DNA from 2 places in the Granulicella aggregans genome. Region 2 is predicted to be linked to the other one. Evidence: predicted binding sites of a transcription regulator. Region 2 holds the regulator's gene; the other holds the start of a gene.

Region 1 (7,352 bases), on a different contig from region 2:
GTCAGCAATTCGTAGCGGCCATCGGTCGACATGTCGTCGAGCTCCTGGAGACGCTTCACCGACTTCTGTACCGTAACCCAGTTGGTCAGAAGACCACCCAGCCAGCGGCTGTTGATGTACGGCATGCCGGCGCGGTTCGCCTCTTCGGCGATCGCATCCTGGGCCTGGCGCTTGGTGCCGACGAACAGGATCAGCTTGCCGGTCGAGGTCAGATCGGTAACGAACTTCGAAGCTTCCTTGAACATCTTCAAGGTCTTCTGCAGGTCGATGATGTAAATTCCGTTGCGCTCGCCGAAGATGTACTCCTTCATCTTGGGGTTCCAGCGCTTGGTCTGATGCCCGAAGTGAACGCCAGCTTCGAGCAGTTCTTTCATTGTGATGTTTGCCAAATTGAGCTCCTTGGTGAAGACAGCCGGGTGCAACCACCGGTGCCTGGATTGATCCCTTGCAATCAAGCTTCGGGAGATTGAATTCCTTACCCCGAATGAAAGTGCGGTCCGGGGGTGATGCGAGTGAAGCAGCTGTACGTTGTAAGTGGTCCGTTGAACGCAAAACGCACGACGTAAAACTTACAACGTACAACGAAGCACTTAGCGCTTGGAGAACTGGAAGCGTGCGCGAGCACCCTTCTGCCCGTACTTCTTGCGCTCCTTGCCACGCGAATCGCGGGTGACAAGGCCTTCCGACTTGAGCGCCTTACGCAGCTCAGGGTTGAACTCCATCAGTGCACGGGCGATGCCGAGCTTTACCGCATCGGCCTGGCCCATCACGCCGCCACCCTTTACGGTGGTGAAGACGTCGAAGGTCTCTTCGATGCCGGCGATGCCGAGCGAACGCTTGGCGGCGGCGCGCTGCTGCGCGGTCACGAAGTAGACGTCTACTTCCTTCTTGTTGACCGTGAACTTGCCGCTGCCGGGACGGAGGAACACGCGCGCAATCGACGACTTGCGACGGCCGGTTCCGTAGTACTGGATCAGATCTGCCATACTGCTCCTTAAACCTGCTTCAGGGCGTTGCCCCGAATCTCGTAACTCAAACTCTCTCAAGCGATTGGCGAACGATCAGCCCAATCGCACAACGATGTCTCTTTAGGCGTTAGCGGCTGCCTTCGGCGCGTTCGAAGCGTGGAACTCATACGGCACCGGCTGCTGCGCCAGGTGCGGATGCTGTCCGCCCTTGTACACCTTCAGCTTGGTCGCCATCTGACGGCCCATCTTGCTCTTCGGCAACATGCCCTTCACAGCCTGCTCAACGATCGCCTCAGGACGGCGGGCGAGCAGCTTGATGAAGCTCTCCTCACGCAGACCGCCGGGGAACCCGGTGTAGCGGCGATACAGCTTCTGTTCACCCTTTAAGCCGGTCAGAACGATCTTCTCGGCGTTGACGATGACGACATGGTCGCCCATATCGATATACGGGGTGTAGAGCGGGTTGAGCTTGCCGGCGAGCATCGAAGCAGCCTGGGTCGCGAGACGGCCCAGCGTCTTGCCGCTGGCGTCGAGTACGTACCACTTGCGCTTGATATCTTTTCCGCTCGGAATCGTAGTGGACATCGTTGTTTACTCCCTGATTCTGCCGTCTTCAGTGTTCGGCGTGGTGCATGAAGAAAGGTGGTGCTGATTTTTAGTACCGTGCGAGGGGCAAAAAGCTACCCTCCGCGAAACCTGGGATCCGCCCCGAACTCAAACATTCCAAACCACATCCGATCAGCGCGAATGAGCAAAATCGCTCGAATCACGCAAAGGACGGGACGCCTGAAAGGGCTGAACCGGCTGCTGGAACGCGCATTGCCTGTGGGATGGGTGCTTCAGGGGCGGCCAAACTGCCGGCGACTCCTACTGGATCCATCGAATGCTGCTGCCACCGCTGTCCCTTGGAAGTACCTGCCTGGAGAGCCTGCCCCGCAGGACAGAAAGACACAGACGTGCAGACGCGGGACTGCGCGAGTCTTAAAGATAGCCGAGAGTGCCCGGAGAGTCAACGAGGATCGACATTCGGTGAGGCCGCAATTGAAATTGCAACCTAACGACGACCGCTGCGGCCGAATATGAATGACATTCCGCTTATTATCAGCGCTAGGAAGCGTTCGACCATCTTCGACCAATATTCAGCAGATTCTGGCTTTTGGCTTCGAGAGGCCATCCACACAGAGATGACTACCGCAGCTATTCCTGCGACCACTACGATTGTTGCCACTGCGATAGGTGAATTCGCTTCGCCACCAACCAAGCGCCCTATCACGCCTAGTTCAACAGTCCGCATGGCCTCTTTGTGACGATTAGCCTCGACGGCCAGACGATGTTGCAGACCGGCGGCGTCAGCAAGAGCAGCATTCAGTTCCGGATCAGTGGAATCCGTGTTCGTAATAGCGCTTTTGGCTTTGTCCCGTTCAGATGCCATACAGGAATGAGAGACGTGCCTTGATCGCAGGGACAGACACTGCAAAGAGCCGGGATAGTTCAGAGTGTGATAGGTCTGAGTAATATTCGTCCATCATGAACCGGGGCATAAGAAGATTGGCAGCAAACGCGTCTGCTTCCTTCTCCCTGAAGTCCCGATTTTGCTCGAGAGGATTTCGCAGAAGAACTTGATACTCGGAAGATCGCGCCCACTCTTCATGGAGCACTTTATGCCCTAATTCATGAGCTATTGTGAACGTTTGCCGAAGCGGAAATTCATCTCGATTTACAACGATCACGTCATCTTCGCCGTCATAGAATCCCGAAATTCGCTCGCTTTCACTTGCTTTGAAAGTGACAAATCGAACGGGAATCTTAAGAATTTCTTCCGCAATCGAAATCGGATTCACAGGAGGCACACCGATCCCTGCATTGAAAAGAAGTTCCAGCGCTCTAGATTGCGCAAGCCCATAGTTTGGCTTTTGGATTGTGGCCGACATCATGCACCTCCCCGTGCTCAATGGCGAACATTAAGCGAAAATATTCTTTCAAGAGGATACCATACGCTTGAATGGCTCCGAGCTTTGAAATGCAAAATGTTCACAACGCGACACCTACTCTAAGCCCACAACTAACTTTTCGAGCATTCTGCCTCTTCAGGTGCTACCCCTTCCGAATCCGCCCCACCGCCTCCCAAAGCAGCCACAGATACCCCGCAATCAGCAGCAACTCCAGCAACAGCATTAGAACCGCCTCCGACTCCCCCGCCAGCAGCGCCTGATGAAACTTCGCCGAGTTGAACTGCGCCAGCGAACTCGCCCAATAGCTGTGCTCCGTCACCGAAACGACACTAAACACTGCGAAAGCCGCCACCTTCCACCGCTCACGAACCACTCCCCCGCCAACGACCAGCAGGCAAACCGGAAACAGCGCCAGCATCAGGTACGGCGGCCACGACTTCTTCGAAAACACCAGAAACGCCAGCGTCAGCGCCGCCATCCCGTAGGTCAGGGTTCGCATACGGGTCGCAGTATCGGCGCGAAGCGCCGCCCTGGCTGTCAGCCCAAAGATCCCCAGCAGCACCAGGAGCACAAACGCATCGCTCAGCCTCGGCGGAACGCTGATCCCGAAGATCGCCTCAATCACATAAGGCAGATCGCCCGCCGACCAGAGATCGCCCTCCGCCGCCAGCGGGGTCAGGATCGGCGCCCCCGCCAGCAGAAATCCGCCATACACCACCCCGCAGACCACCACCGCCCCCGCCGCCATCTTCCACCGGCGCGGCACGGAGAAGAAGAACGCCGGAGCATACAGTAGCGGCAGGAACTTGATCGCCGCCACGGACGCTCCAAACGATGCCCCCGCCGCGAAGACGTGCGACCGCAGCACCAGCAGCGCCGACAGCGCGAGCAGAACCGCGATCACCACATTGTCCTGCCCGTCGATCATGACGAACTGCAGGCTGATCGGGCTGGCCAGGTAGAGCAGCGCCGCTACACGAAGCTCCCCCTCCGGCAGAAAAACTCTGCCAGCGCTCAGCCACAGGGGAAGGATGGCTAACTCAACCAGAGCGGAGAACAACACAATCGCAAGCGGCGAATGCCATGCCGAGATCAATCCCGCATCGAGATACGGATGCAGCGGCGCATAGCTGCTGACGAAGTCGCGATAGGGCAGCAGTCCCGCCAGCACCTGCCGTGCCTGCCCAAAGTAGTACCCGGGAACGTCACCGCGCGGCGCTATCCGAAACACAAGAAATATGAGCGCAAAGAGTCCAAGCCTGCTCAATGCGAATAGCCCAAAGACCATCCGGTCGAAGCTCTCCTGCGAGAGGGTCCTCAGCCTGGGCCAGAGTGTCAGTAGCACGCTCGCCAGGGCAGCCACGATGCCAAGTGCGATGCGGGCAGTAAGTGCTTGTGAGCCGTTCATCATTCCTTCAGTCAGCTTACGCGACACGGTAGTTCAAACTGCCGCGTCGACAACCTCAGTGAGCCAACTGGATCGTGCTTGGCTGCTGCCCAAGCTCCGTCTGGAGCCGCTTAGGGACCAGTTTGTGCTGCTTCCGCCGCGGAACCTCATCGACCGGCGGATCGAGCCGGTACAGAATCAGCAGGTTCCTCTCCGGATCATCGAACGCCGGAAACGCCGCAACCCGCTGCAGGTGATACATCGGCGCCAGCGCGTCCATCTTGTCATCGTCGACCTGGTTCCAGGTCGCATACCACCCTGGCTTGTACGCGGCCACGCGGTCTTCGAGAGCCATCGTTCCAAAGTCATCGCAGATCGACGGCAACCCGGTCATCAACGATAGATCCGACCCACTGATCGACAGCACAAGGTGATTCCGGGCAGCTTTGTCGCCCTCAACCACGCCCTTCAGCCGCTTCGCTGCGTCCAGAAAGGTGTACTCCGGCTGACCAATAAACTTCGCCGTCTGCAGCGTGTTCACGGAAAGAATCGCCGCGAGTGCCGTTCCGGTGATCGCAACAAACGTGCCTCGCGCAATCGGCAGGGCAGGCGTCAACCATCCAGGTGCCGCGAAATAGATCTCTTCCGCCACAATTACCGGCAACATCGTCAGCGGAACCGCAATCACCAGGTAGTATCTCGGCTGCAGATTGTTGTGATACGCCAGGAAGCCAGCATAGCCGAACGCCCAGAACATCAAGGAGGGAATCAGCGGATTCCGAAATAGCCTTCGGCAATAGATCACCGCCACGAACATAGCGAGCAACGCCGCCGGATAGGTCAACTTCCCCATCCAGATCCCATCTCGAACAGTCGTCGCCACAACCTCCCAGGCGTTCTCTCGCGTGATGCCCGTGTACGCGTTCGCGCTGAAGAGATAGCGATAGTCCTCAAGAAATCGCGGCTTGACGACAAGGTAGAAGTAGCCGGCCCATATCGCAGCCGCCACAATCGCCGCCGGAATCCCGATCCGAAAAAACCTGATAATCCGATGCCCCGAAGCCGCCCAGAGCATCCAGGCGATCGATGGCACAAGAAACACTGCGGTCGTCTTCGTCAGGATCATCGCAGGGAGCAGAACTCCCAGAGACATCGTCGCCAACCATCGCCGCTCCGCCGTCGCCGCCAGTAACGCCAGCATGCCCAGCAAGACCAGCGACGGCTCAAGAATAGCCAACCGTGTAAACGCGTAGCAGAAAGGACTCGCCGCAAGCAGTGCAACACCCGCTGAAGGAGCCACTGCAAAATAACCGTCCGCACCGGTCCGGCCAGTGATCGAACACCGCCGCATCAATAGGTACGCAACCAGCAACGTCGCTCCGAACACGCTGACCGAAAGCGCCCTTGCCGCAATCAGACTCACGCCCGTGAACGAGAACAAGCACCACTCCAGCAGCGGCCACACCGGCAGCGCCGCAGCCGGATTGAAATCCCCGCGAAGATACCAGTGCCCAAGCTGAATCTGCCGGATCGCTCCATCGCCATACCAGCCTTCATCCGTGTACTTCGACCAGTCCATCCAGGGCGAATGGTTCGGGAAGTCCGCGCTCAGATGAACGAAGTGAAACGCGAAGAAGACTGCCGCAACTGCAAGGAGACACCATCGCGCCAGCCTCGCCGGAAGCGCATCTCTCCTGCGCCGCGCGCCGGACTGCGCCTCTCTTCGGTCTTCCGCTGAAGAGTGGGAGTTCGGGTTGGGTAATGCAGTAGGGGCAACGTTCAAATTCGCGTCTCCGGACGATTTTTGTCGCCGATCAAGGTCAAAAGAAGCTGTCTGGGTTTCCTGTATAGTAACGGAACTAAACCGACCGCCGCGCTTCATCAACGCAGCCTCTTGCGAAAGGCCCCTGCCCGCTCCTAATGTCCGCTCCTACACAATCCCCTACGAACCTGCGGAATCCGCGGTCTCCGGAAAAGATTACGAAGACCCTCCTGGCATGCATCGTCTTCGCCGCAACGTTCCTCGACTACTGGAGCTACAGCCGGCAGTTCTACAGCGAGCCGCAAGCCTTCCGTGACGTGCTCGCCGGAACCGCCGCCGCTCCCAACCAATATCGAGTGGGCGCGATTTGGCTGGCAAACTTCATCGCCACGCACGGCCATGTGGGCCTTCGTCACGCCATGACGCTGCTAGACGGCCTCTCAGGCCTGTTGGCGGTCTTTCTCCTTTACTCACTCCTGCGCAACTCGGCCCTCTACCGTACCGCGAGCAACTCCCTTCGTTGGGCCGGTTCGGCGGCGTTTCTTGCGATGACTCAGTTCTATCTCGCCTGGCTCATCTGGTATCAACGCCCAGAGACACTTCCCTCCGCCGCCCTCGTCGTGGCCGCTCTCTGGCTGCTAACGCCGCTTCCGGATGCCTCTTGGCCAAGGCCCGCATGGGCGACCTTCGCCGGCATATTGCTCTTCTCCTCCGCTCAGGGCCTGGTTAGAGCGGACCTCGCAGTCGCAGTCAATCTAGGCCTTCTGCTCGTCTGCCTCAGCGGGTTAAAGGGATTCTCGCTATCCCGCTGGACGATGGCCGCGACTGCCTTGGCAGGCGTTCTGCTCAGCGGCGGCATCCAGTTTTACCTGATGCACGTCGCCTATCCCCACGCCAGCTACGGATCGACTCCGGTCTTCCAGCTAGTCCTGAACGTCACCGATCATCTCAGGATCTTTCCGTTCCTGATCTTCATGCTGCCCTGGGCCTGGACGATGAACTTCTTCATTCGCCGCCGCGAAGCTCTGCCCGGCCCATCGGCGGCGTTGCTCGGAGGCTCGACGATCTTCCTTCTGCTCTGGTGTGTCGTAGGCAAGATCGACGAGGTCAGAATCTTTCTTCCCTTCGCCGTCGCCCTCATTCCAGCGACCGTGCAGGCCGCAATGCAGACAGCCACGGAAGATATCTAGCGCGCGACAGGGGCGGCTGGGAGGATGCTTTCGAGCGACTCGGGCGATCCCGCCGTCGCCGAGCACGCCGCCGGAGCGACCTTGGGCCGCACC
Region 2 (7,352 bases):
GCCAGGGCCGCTGAAGTCGTTTGCTCGGACTTCTCCGTTTCGCAGGGCGTTGAAGGATGCGGGCGCGGTTGGAGCGATCTCGATACCGACACCGAAGTCGATGGACTTCGGCTGGGCGCGCGTAGCGAGCGGAGCCTCGCAGCCGGGGATGCGGCTCGCTGCCTACCCGGATGCGAAGGCGCTCGCGGCCAGACATCCTGCGCTTGAGGACATTGATGGAGAACTCTTTGCGGCGACCTTCAATCCGGCTGAAGCGGAGAAGCTGTTTGCCGGAACGGGACATACGTTTGCGGAGGTGCTTGCGCTTGCCGATGCGCAGAAGCCGCTGCCGCGATTTGCGCTGGGAAAGAGTCTGACGGCGATGGTGACAACGGAGACGGCGCAGGTAGAGTCGCCGAATATCGTCGCCAAGCTGAAGGGATCAGACCCGAAGCTGGCGGAGGAGTATGTTCTGGTCTCCGCGCACCTGGACCACCTTGGTGTAGGCGCACCGATCAACGGTAAGACGATCTATGCCGGAGCGATGGACGATGCTTCAGGCGTTGCTACGGTGCTGGAGGTCGCAAAGAGTTTCGCGGCGAATCCGGTGAGGCCGAAGCGATCGATGCTGTTTGTGATCTTCACTGCGGAAGAGAAGGGATTGCTCGGGTCGCGTTACTTCGCGGGGCATCCGACAGTGCCAGAGAACGAGATTGCCGCCGATCTGAATCTCGACATGTTCATGCCGATCTTTCCGCTGAAAAAGCTGCATGTGCAGGGGCTGGAGCAGTCGACGCTGGCTGATGATGCTAAGGCTGTGGGGGCGATCCATGGAATTGAGATTGCGGTCGATCCCGAGCCGGACCGCAACTCCTTCATCCGCACCGATCAATACAGCTTCGTGCAGGCGGGAGTTCCGGCGCTGGCGTTCAAGTTTGGATGGACGATGGGATCGCCTGAGTACAAGGCGTGGAGAGCTTGGCTGGCGCAGCGATATCACTCGACCGACGACGACCTGACTCAGCCGGTCGATTATGTGGCTGCGGCGCAGTTCAACAGTTATCTCGCCGATCTTGCGCGGACGGTTGCGAATGATCCGGCGACGCAGCACTACCTCGACTCGAGCTTCTTCAAGCGCTTCGAGGGGGCGAAGTAGCTTTCGTTAGAGGATGACCAGCAAAGGCCAGTCTCTGGGCGAGTGCGCGATGTGCGTCGGTGAAGCGGCTTCAAGAGTGTGCGGCGCGAGGCCGAAGGTGCAGCCAATGGAGCGGGCTCCGCAGTTGCGTGCCGTGAGGATATCGATGTCGGAGTCGCCGACCATGATGGTCTGCGCTGGCTCGATGCGCTGGCCGGTGAGGGCAGAAGCTTCTTCGATGAGGGTCAGCAGACCATGTGGATCGGGCTTCTTGGTGTGGAAGCTGTTGCCGCCGTAGTTCTGGAAGAAGAAGCGGTCCAGCCCGAAGTGAGCGCAGATCTCGCGTGACGGATGAACGGGCTTGTTGGTCAGGACTGCCATGGGCAACTGCGGATGAACGGCGCGGATGGCTTCGAGTGCCTCGACGACTCCGGGGTAGACGTAGGTGAAGTCGAGCTTATGCACCCGGTAGAAGTCGAGAAAGTATGTAAGCGCTGCGGTTACATATTGCTCGTCGGTCGAATCGCCTTCGGGGTCGCCGAGAGCACGGCGCACCAGCATCGATGCGCCGTCCCCGATATAGCTTGCGATGACCTGTTGTGGAAGCTCCGGCTTGCCGAGATGCTTGAGCATCGCGTTGACCGAGTTGCAGAGGTCAACGCGGGAGTCGATGAGCGTGCCATCGAGGTCGAATACGAGTAGCTGTGGAGATGAGGAAGGCACTCAATTGAAGGTAGCAGATGGAGTGCTAGTGGACCGAGATGTCTCCCGAGCCGGTGCTGACGCGAATGGTTGGCCCTCCGCCGTGGATGGTTCCGACGATGTGCTGCTTGTTGAGGGTGCCCTGCATCGTAATGGGTGCGTCAACGCGAACTGAGCCGGATCCTGTATCGGCGTTGAGGGTGTAGTGGGCTTCGGAGGGTAGTTTTAGGCTAATGGAACCGGAACCGGTATCAAGTTTCCAATCGGTCGATGGGTTGCCATCGATCTCCACATCGCCTGATCCTGTTCGCACACGAACGCCGCCATTTACGCCGTAGAGATGGACCGAACCTGAGCCGGTGCCGGCCTTCACATCGCCTGCAAGCTGCTGGTGGAATTCGATATCGCCCGAACCTGTTTCGAGATTTGCGGCTCCGTGGATTCCGTTAGCGCGGATCGTCCCGGAGCCGGTGACAACATGGGGCGTGGGCCCAACATTATTGAGGCGGATGTCGCCCGAACCCGTATCCGCCGATAGCACGGAAGCGACGTTTGAGACGTCGAGATCGCCGGAGCCGCTGCTGACCTTCAGGGTCGTCGAGGCCGGAAGGCTGATGTCGTAGTCGATCTCGATGTTGCGGAAGCGGTTTGAGTCGCCGTGCGTTTCGCCGATGGTGATGGTGCTGCCGTTCTGCACGATGGGAGGGTTCGACGTAATGTCGCGGACGCGATCTTCGTCGGAGCCTTTGCTGCCATTGAAGCCCCATCCGTGTTGAGACTTTACCTTGGCGTTGATGCGGACCTCCGACTGCGAGCCGGTGCTGACGTGGATGTATCCTGAGCCGGTCGAGACCATAATGGCGGGCGCGCCGCTTACGTTGAGCGTTCTGGCAAAGGTGCCTTCCGCGGCGAATGCGGTCGATGTCGCACCTGCGAATCCGAGTCCGATTGCGAAGATAAGAGCGATATTTTTAAAGTTCACGTGCGGCTCCTTGTTGAAGGTCAGTCAGCCTACTGCTGCAGGATCACGGTATCGCCGATCTTCAGGCCGGCAAGGACTTCGGTCTTGGTGCCGTTTGAGATGCCAGCCTTGATGTCGATCTTTCGCTTGCCGCCCTTCTGGGCAGGATCCGGCACTTCAACGCTGGCGTTGCGATCTTTGTCGTAGAGGACGGCCTGCTCGGGGACGGTGAGAATGTTTTTATGCTCGTCGAGAATGATCTCGGCGTTCGCGGTCATGTTGGCCTTGAGCTCGCCGCCGGGGTTGTCGATCGAGACACGGACCTCGAAGGTCGTCACGTTGTCTTTCTCCACACCGAGGGGCGCGATGCGCGTGACCTTACCCTGGAAGGTCTTGTCCTTGAAGGATTCGACCTTGATGCGCGCGGGCTGGCCCATGTAGACCTGCCCGATGCCGCCCTCGTCGACCTTGCCCTGCACGTAGACCTGGTGGGTGTCGCCGATAGTCATGACCAGCGTTGCAGTGGAACCCAGGACGAGGATCGAGCTGACCGCATCGCCCACCTCGACGTCGCGGGAGAGGATGATGCCATCCATGGGAGAGACGATCGTGGTGTAGCTGAGCTGGTCTTCAAGCTGCTTGAGCGAGGCCTGGGCCTGCTCGACCTGCGCCTGCGCCTGGTGCATCTTCGAGGTATCCACGGAGATCTGCGAGACGGCCTTGTCGCGCACGTTGACGGCAGCGAGATACTTCTGTTGCGCGTCATCGAGCGACTGCTTCGAGACGACGCCGTCCTTTGACATCTCAAGCGCGCGCTCGTAGGTGTGCTTGTACATGGGCAGGTCGGGGGCTTCGGCGTTGACCTTGTCGTAGTCGATGGCGGCGGAGGTGGCGCGAAGATTGGATTGGGAGGCGGCCAGCGTCGCCTTTTGTGCTGCGACCTGGTCGAGGATCTCCTGTTGATCGAGCTGGGCGAGGACCTGTCCCTTGGTGACGCGAGCGTTGATGTCGACGAAGAGCTTGGTGACGATGCCGCTGGCCTTCGACTTGACTTCAACCTTGGTAATAGGCTGAACCTTGCCGGTTGCGACGACCGAGCGGGCGATGTCACCAGACTCCGCCTTGGCAAGCTGCGAAGGCTCGAAGGTTGTCTTCTTGCCCTTCGCGACCAGGGTTACACCGAGGACGATGAGGAGAACAAAGCCGCCTAGTCCGCCCCAGAGCCAGATGTTCCTGCGTTTGCGTTGTGCCATGAACGAGATCCTCCGAGTCTTTGCGTTTCACATGCTGTTACGTAGACGCGCGGAGGATGGTTCCGTGAAAAAACAGGGAATAGGGTTTAGAGGTTAGGGCGTAGTGAAAGACGAGGCAAGTTGCTCAGGAGTATTTGCGGAGCATGCCGAGGACTCGGCCTTGGATGGCGACGCTTGCGGCGGGCGCGTAGATGGGTGCCATCTCGGCGTTCGATGGCTGAAGACGGATGTTGGCACCTTCGCGATAGAAGCGTTTGAGCGTGGCCTCCGCGCCGTCGATCAGGGCGACGACGATCTCTCCCTCGCGCGCGGACTTCGTGCGTTCGACCAGGACGTAGTCTCCGGAGACGATATGCTCATCGCGCATGGAGTCGCCGCGAACTTCGAGCGCAAAGACCTCGCGGGTTCCGATGATGTCGCTCAGAGAGATGCTCTCTGCCGATTCAACGGCCTCAACCGGTTGGCCGGCGGCGATTCGGCCCATTAGGGGTAGGCGGTCGGAGGCCGTCTTCTTGGGCGGACGCACGGGAATCACGTCGATTGAGCGGCTGCGGTTGTGGGCGCGCTGAAGGAGCCCCTTACTCTGAAGGTTGGTTACGTGCTTGTGTACGGTGGCCAGGCTGCTCAGCCCGAGGCCGGCGGCGATCTCTTCGTAAGACGGAGAGTAGCCGTTCTTATGGGTAAAGCTGGAAAGAAAGTCGATGACCTCTTTTTGCCGACGTGTGATTGCCATGCCACCAATTGTAGCGAATAAAAGGCGAAGCGCAAGGCTGTGCGAAAAAATATCTGCGGCGAACCCTCTTGGGAACTTCGCTACAGCTTCTGAAGCAGGATCTGGCCGGCGGCTGCTCCTTCAACGGCGCCCGCGATCTGGACGGTGCCGCCGACTTCGGTGATGTCGAGGGTGAGTTCGTCGCGTCTTCCGGCGACCGGCTTGACCAGGTTGGGCTGAGGGATTCCGTGAAGGGTCAGGACGACCGTCCGTAGAGCCTTGACTTCGCCCGACGTAGGAACGAAGCGGAGCCGGTACTGCTTGGCGCTGTCGATCTTTGAGGTCAGATCGAGGGAGAATTTGCCTTCGCTCCATGAACCCACGAGATCGGCCGCCCAGACCTGCGGTTTGGTGTCCCAGCCTGTAGGCGGAGCGACTCCGACGTTGAATACGGCGAAGGTGCGTAGGTAAGGAGTTCCCTGGTGGACGGTCGCAACCATGCGAAGAGCATCGACCGTAGTTGGTTCGACGGGCTGAATGCGCTTGTGGCCTATCGAGGTTCCGGTGCCTAGTTCGCGCCAGACCCCGCCGATTCGCCCTTCGATGCGATACTCGCGGACGCGTTCTCCCCTGGAGGTGTCCTCCTGGAGGATCACGGTGTCGATCTTTGTGGGGACGGGAAGACGCAGCAGAATCTCGTCGCTGCTGCCTGAAGTTGCTGCGATGGGCTTCTTGAATCTTTGCTGAAGCTGTGTCCCGAAGGCGGCTGCGGCGTCGCAGTCCGGCTGGGCGAGAAGGCCATCGCGGTTGGCGGGGATGTTGAGGAGAAGCTGGCAGCCCCGGCCTACAGAGCAGTAGTAGATCGTGAGGAGCTGATCGACGGTGAGGACTTTGTTTTCGTTCTTCGTGCTCCAGAACCAGTCGGGACGGCGGATGGAGACGTCGACCTCGTTGGGCATCCAGGTGTCGCCGTCGGGGTCGCTGTTGAGAGAGGTGGCGGTGCCGGTGCGGGCGTCGGCGCGGCTGATGCCGTTCCAGCAAGGGTTGGGGGCGATGCCGTCTTCGTTGCCCACCCAGCGGATCGTCGCCGCCGGGCCCTGGAAGACCATGGCGTGTGGCTGGTACTTGGCGAGGATGTCGGAGACGGGGGCAGCGGTCGATCCGTCGAACCAGACTTCGACCATCTCGCCGTAGCGTGAGAGGACCTCGGTGAGTTGCTGGCGGTACATGGTGTTGTACCGCTGCTGGAGTTCGGGTGTGGCGCAGATGCCGCCGGTCTTGGCACCGAAGTGGTCGTCGCGGGGGCAGACGTAGACGCCGAGCTTGAGGCCGAACTTGCGGCAGGAGGCGGCGACGTCGGCGACGACATCGCCCTTGCCGCCGCGCCAGGGGGTGTTGCGGATGCTGTATTCGGTGGTCTGGGTCTGCCAGGTGCAGAATCCGCCTTGATGTTTGGCGACGAAGACGATGTACTTCGCGCCGAGAGCGAGGGCGGTGCGTGCCCACTGGTCGGTATCGAGCTTCGCTGGATTAATGGCGGACAGGGGCGTGGAGAGGTCGTCGGACTCCTTGTCCTGCCAGGTGTTGGGGGCGAAGTGCGCGAACATGCCGACTTCGAGGTCCTGCCAGGCGATCTGGTCGGGGGAGGGAAGAGCTCGGGGAGCGGCTGCGTGTTCGCCTGCCTGGCCGAGTGCTTGACGGGCGGCGAGACCGAGGCCCAACTGGGCGGAGTGGATGAGGACTTGGCGACGATTCATAGGTTTGTGGGCGCAGCGTCTATTGTTTCAGAGCAGTAGGAGCGTGTCGAACGTGGTGGGTTTGCTAAATAAGGAAAGGGACGCAGACGAGTGGGGATCGGCTTCGGCGGCCTCGGACAGATGTGCGCGGACGGGGTTCTCGTGAATGTAGTTGCGGCGGATTGTGAACTCTTCTGCGTCGCGGATGCGGTGGTCGGTGAAGCTGCGCTGCCAGACGGGAAGATTTGAGGCGAGGCGGCGGGAGAAGCCTCCTTTGATGAGGCCGATGGCGCGTTCGAGGGTGACGGTTTCGGGAGTGAGCAGGAGATGGATGTGGTCAGGCATAACGACGAAGGCGTGGAGTTTGTAGTTGCCTTCGCGGCGGTAGTGCTGGAGGGTGTCGATCACGAGCAGGGCGTTGGATTCGACCTGGAAGAGGCGGCGGCGATTGTAGGTCGCTGTGGTGATGAAAAAGGTGCCGAGTCGGGCGGTGCGCGTCGGGATCGCCATGATGAGTGGCAACAGCGTATCGCAATGCGGATCGGTGTTCGCAGAGATTTCTTAAGGTTCTGCGAATAAGGTTTGTCTGAAGCCGTGCCCTTAAGCAAGACAGTCTCTGCCTGCTCGTGGCAGGTGGGGCGGCGCTCGGTGAGGAGCTGGTGGGCTTGAGGAAATGGTCGCGATCGAGTTGCGCCTGACGATCTCTCCGCAAGCGTATCGAGAGCGAAGCCCGGAATGAAGGAGTGGCGCCAATCACCCTTTGCTAAATGGTATAACCGGTCAAAACATAGTTCCGTGAAGATGCCCATCTGATGGCAAATACGATTCACCTAGAAAAACTCTCCAAAGGTAAGAAGGTTTGGAATCAGTGGCG

What was found. The regulator LexA, encoded in region 2, represses DNA repair genes until DNA is damaged. The targets are predictions, from matches to a motif close to CANTTCGCTTTTTATTCGC.
Region 1: the regulator LexA is predicted to act here: its motif matches at 2,923-2,941, upstream of OHL18_RS08475 (ImmA/IrrE family metallo-endopeptidase).

The regions. Positions count from the first base shown of each region.
Region 1 covers NZ_JAGSYE010000001.1:2,119,520-2,126,871, reverse strand. Annotated here, with positions in the region: gene rpsB (30S ribosomal protein S2) at 1-389, opposite strand, end outside; gene rpsI (30S ribosomal protein S9) at 591-986, opposite strand; gene rplM (50S ribosomal protein L13) at 1,089-1,553, opposite strand; gene OHL18_RS08475 (ImmA/IrrE family metallo-endopeptidase) at 2,390-2,902, opposite strand; gene OHL18_RS08470 (hypothetical protein) at 3,063-4,355, opposite strand; gene OHL18_RS08465 (hypothetical protein) at 4,384-6,090, opposite strand; gene OHL18_RS08460 (hypothetical protein) at 6,228-7,259, shown strand; gene OHL18_RS08455 (hypothetical protein) at 7,256-7,352, opposite strand, start outside.
Region 2 covers NZ_JAGSYE010000003.1:195,962-203,313, reverse strand. Annotated here, with positions in the region: gene OHL18_RS16195 (M20/M25/M40 family metallo-hydrolase) at 1-1,135, shown strand, start outside; gene OHL18_RS16190 (HAD family hydrolase) at 1,142-1,837, opposite strand; gene OHL18_RS16185 (DUF4097 family beta strand repeat-containing protein) at 1,863-2,798, opposite strand; gene OHL18_RS16180 (efflux RND transporter periplasmic adaptor subunit) at 2,828-4,030, opposite strand; gene lexA (transcriptional repressor LexA) at 4,155-4,763, opposite strand; gene OHL18_RS16170 (alpha-L-fucosidase) at 4,844-6,499, opposite strand; gene OHL18_RS16165 (REP-associated tyrosine transposase) at 6,527-7,000, opposite strand; gene OHL18_RS16160 (pentapeptide repeat-containing protein) at 7,291-7,352, shown strand, end outside.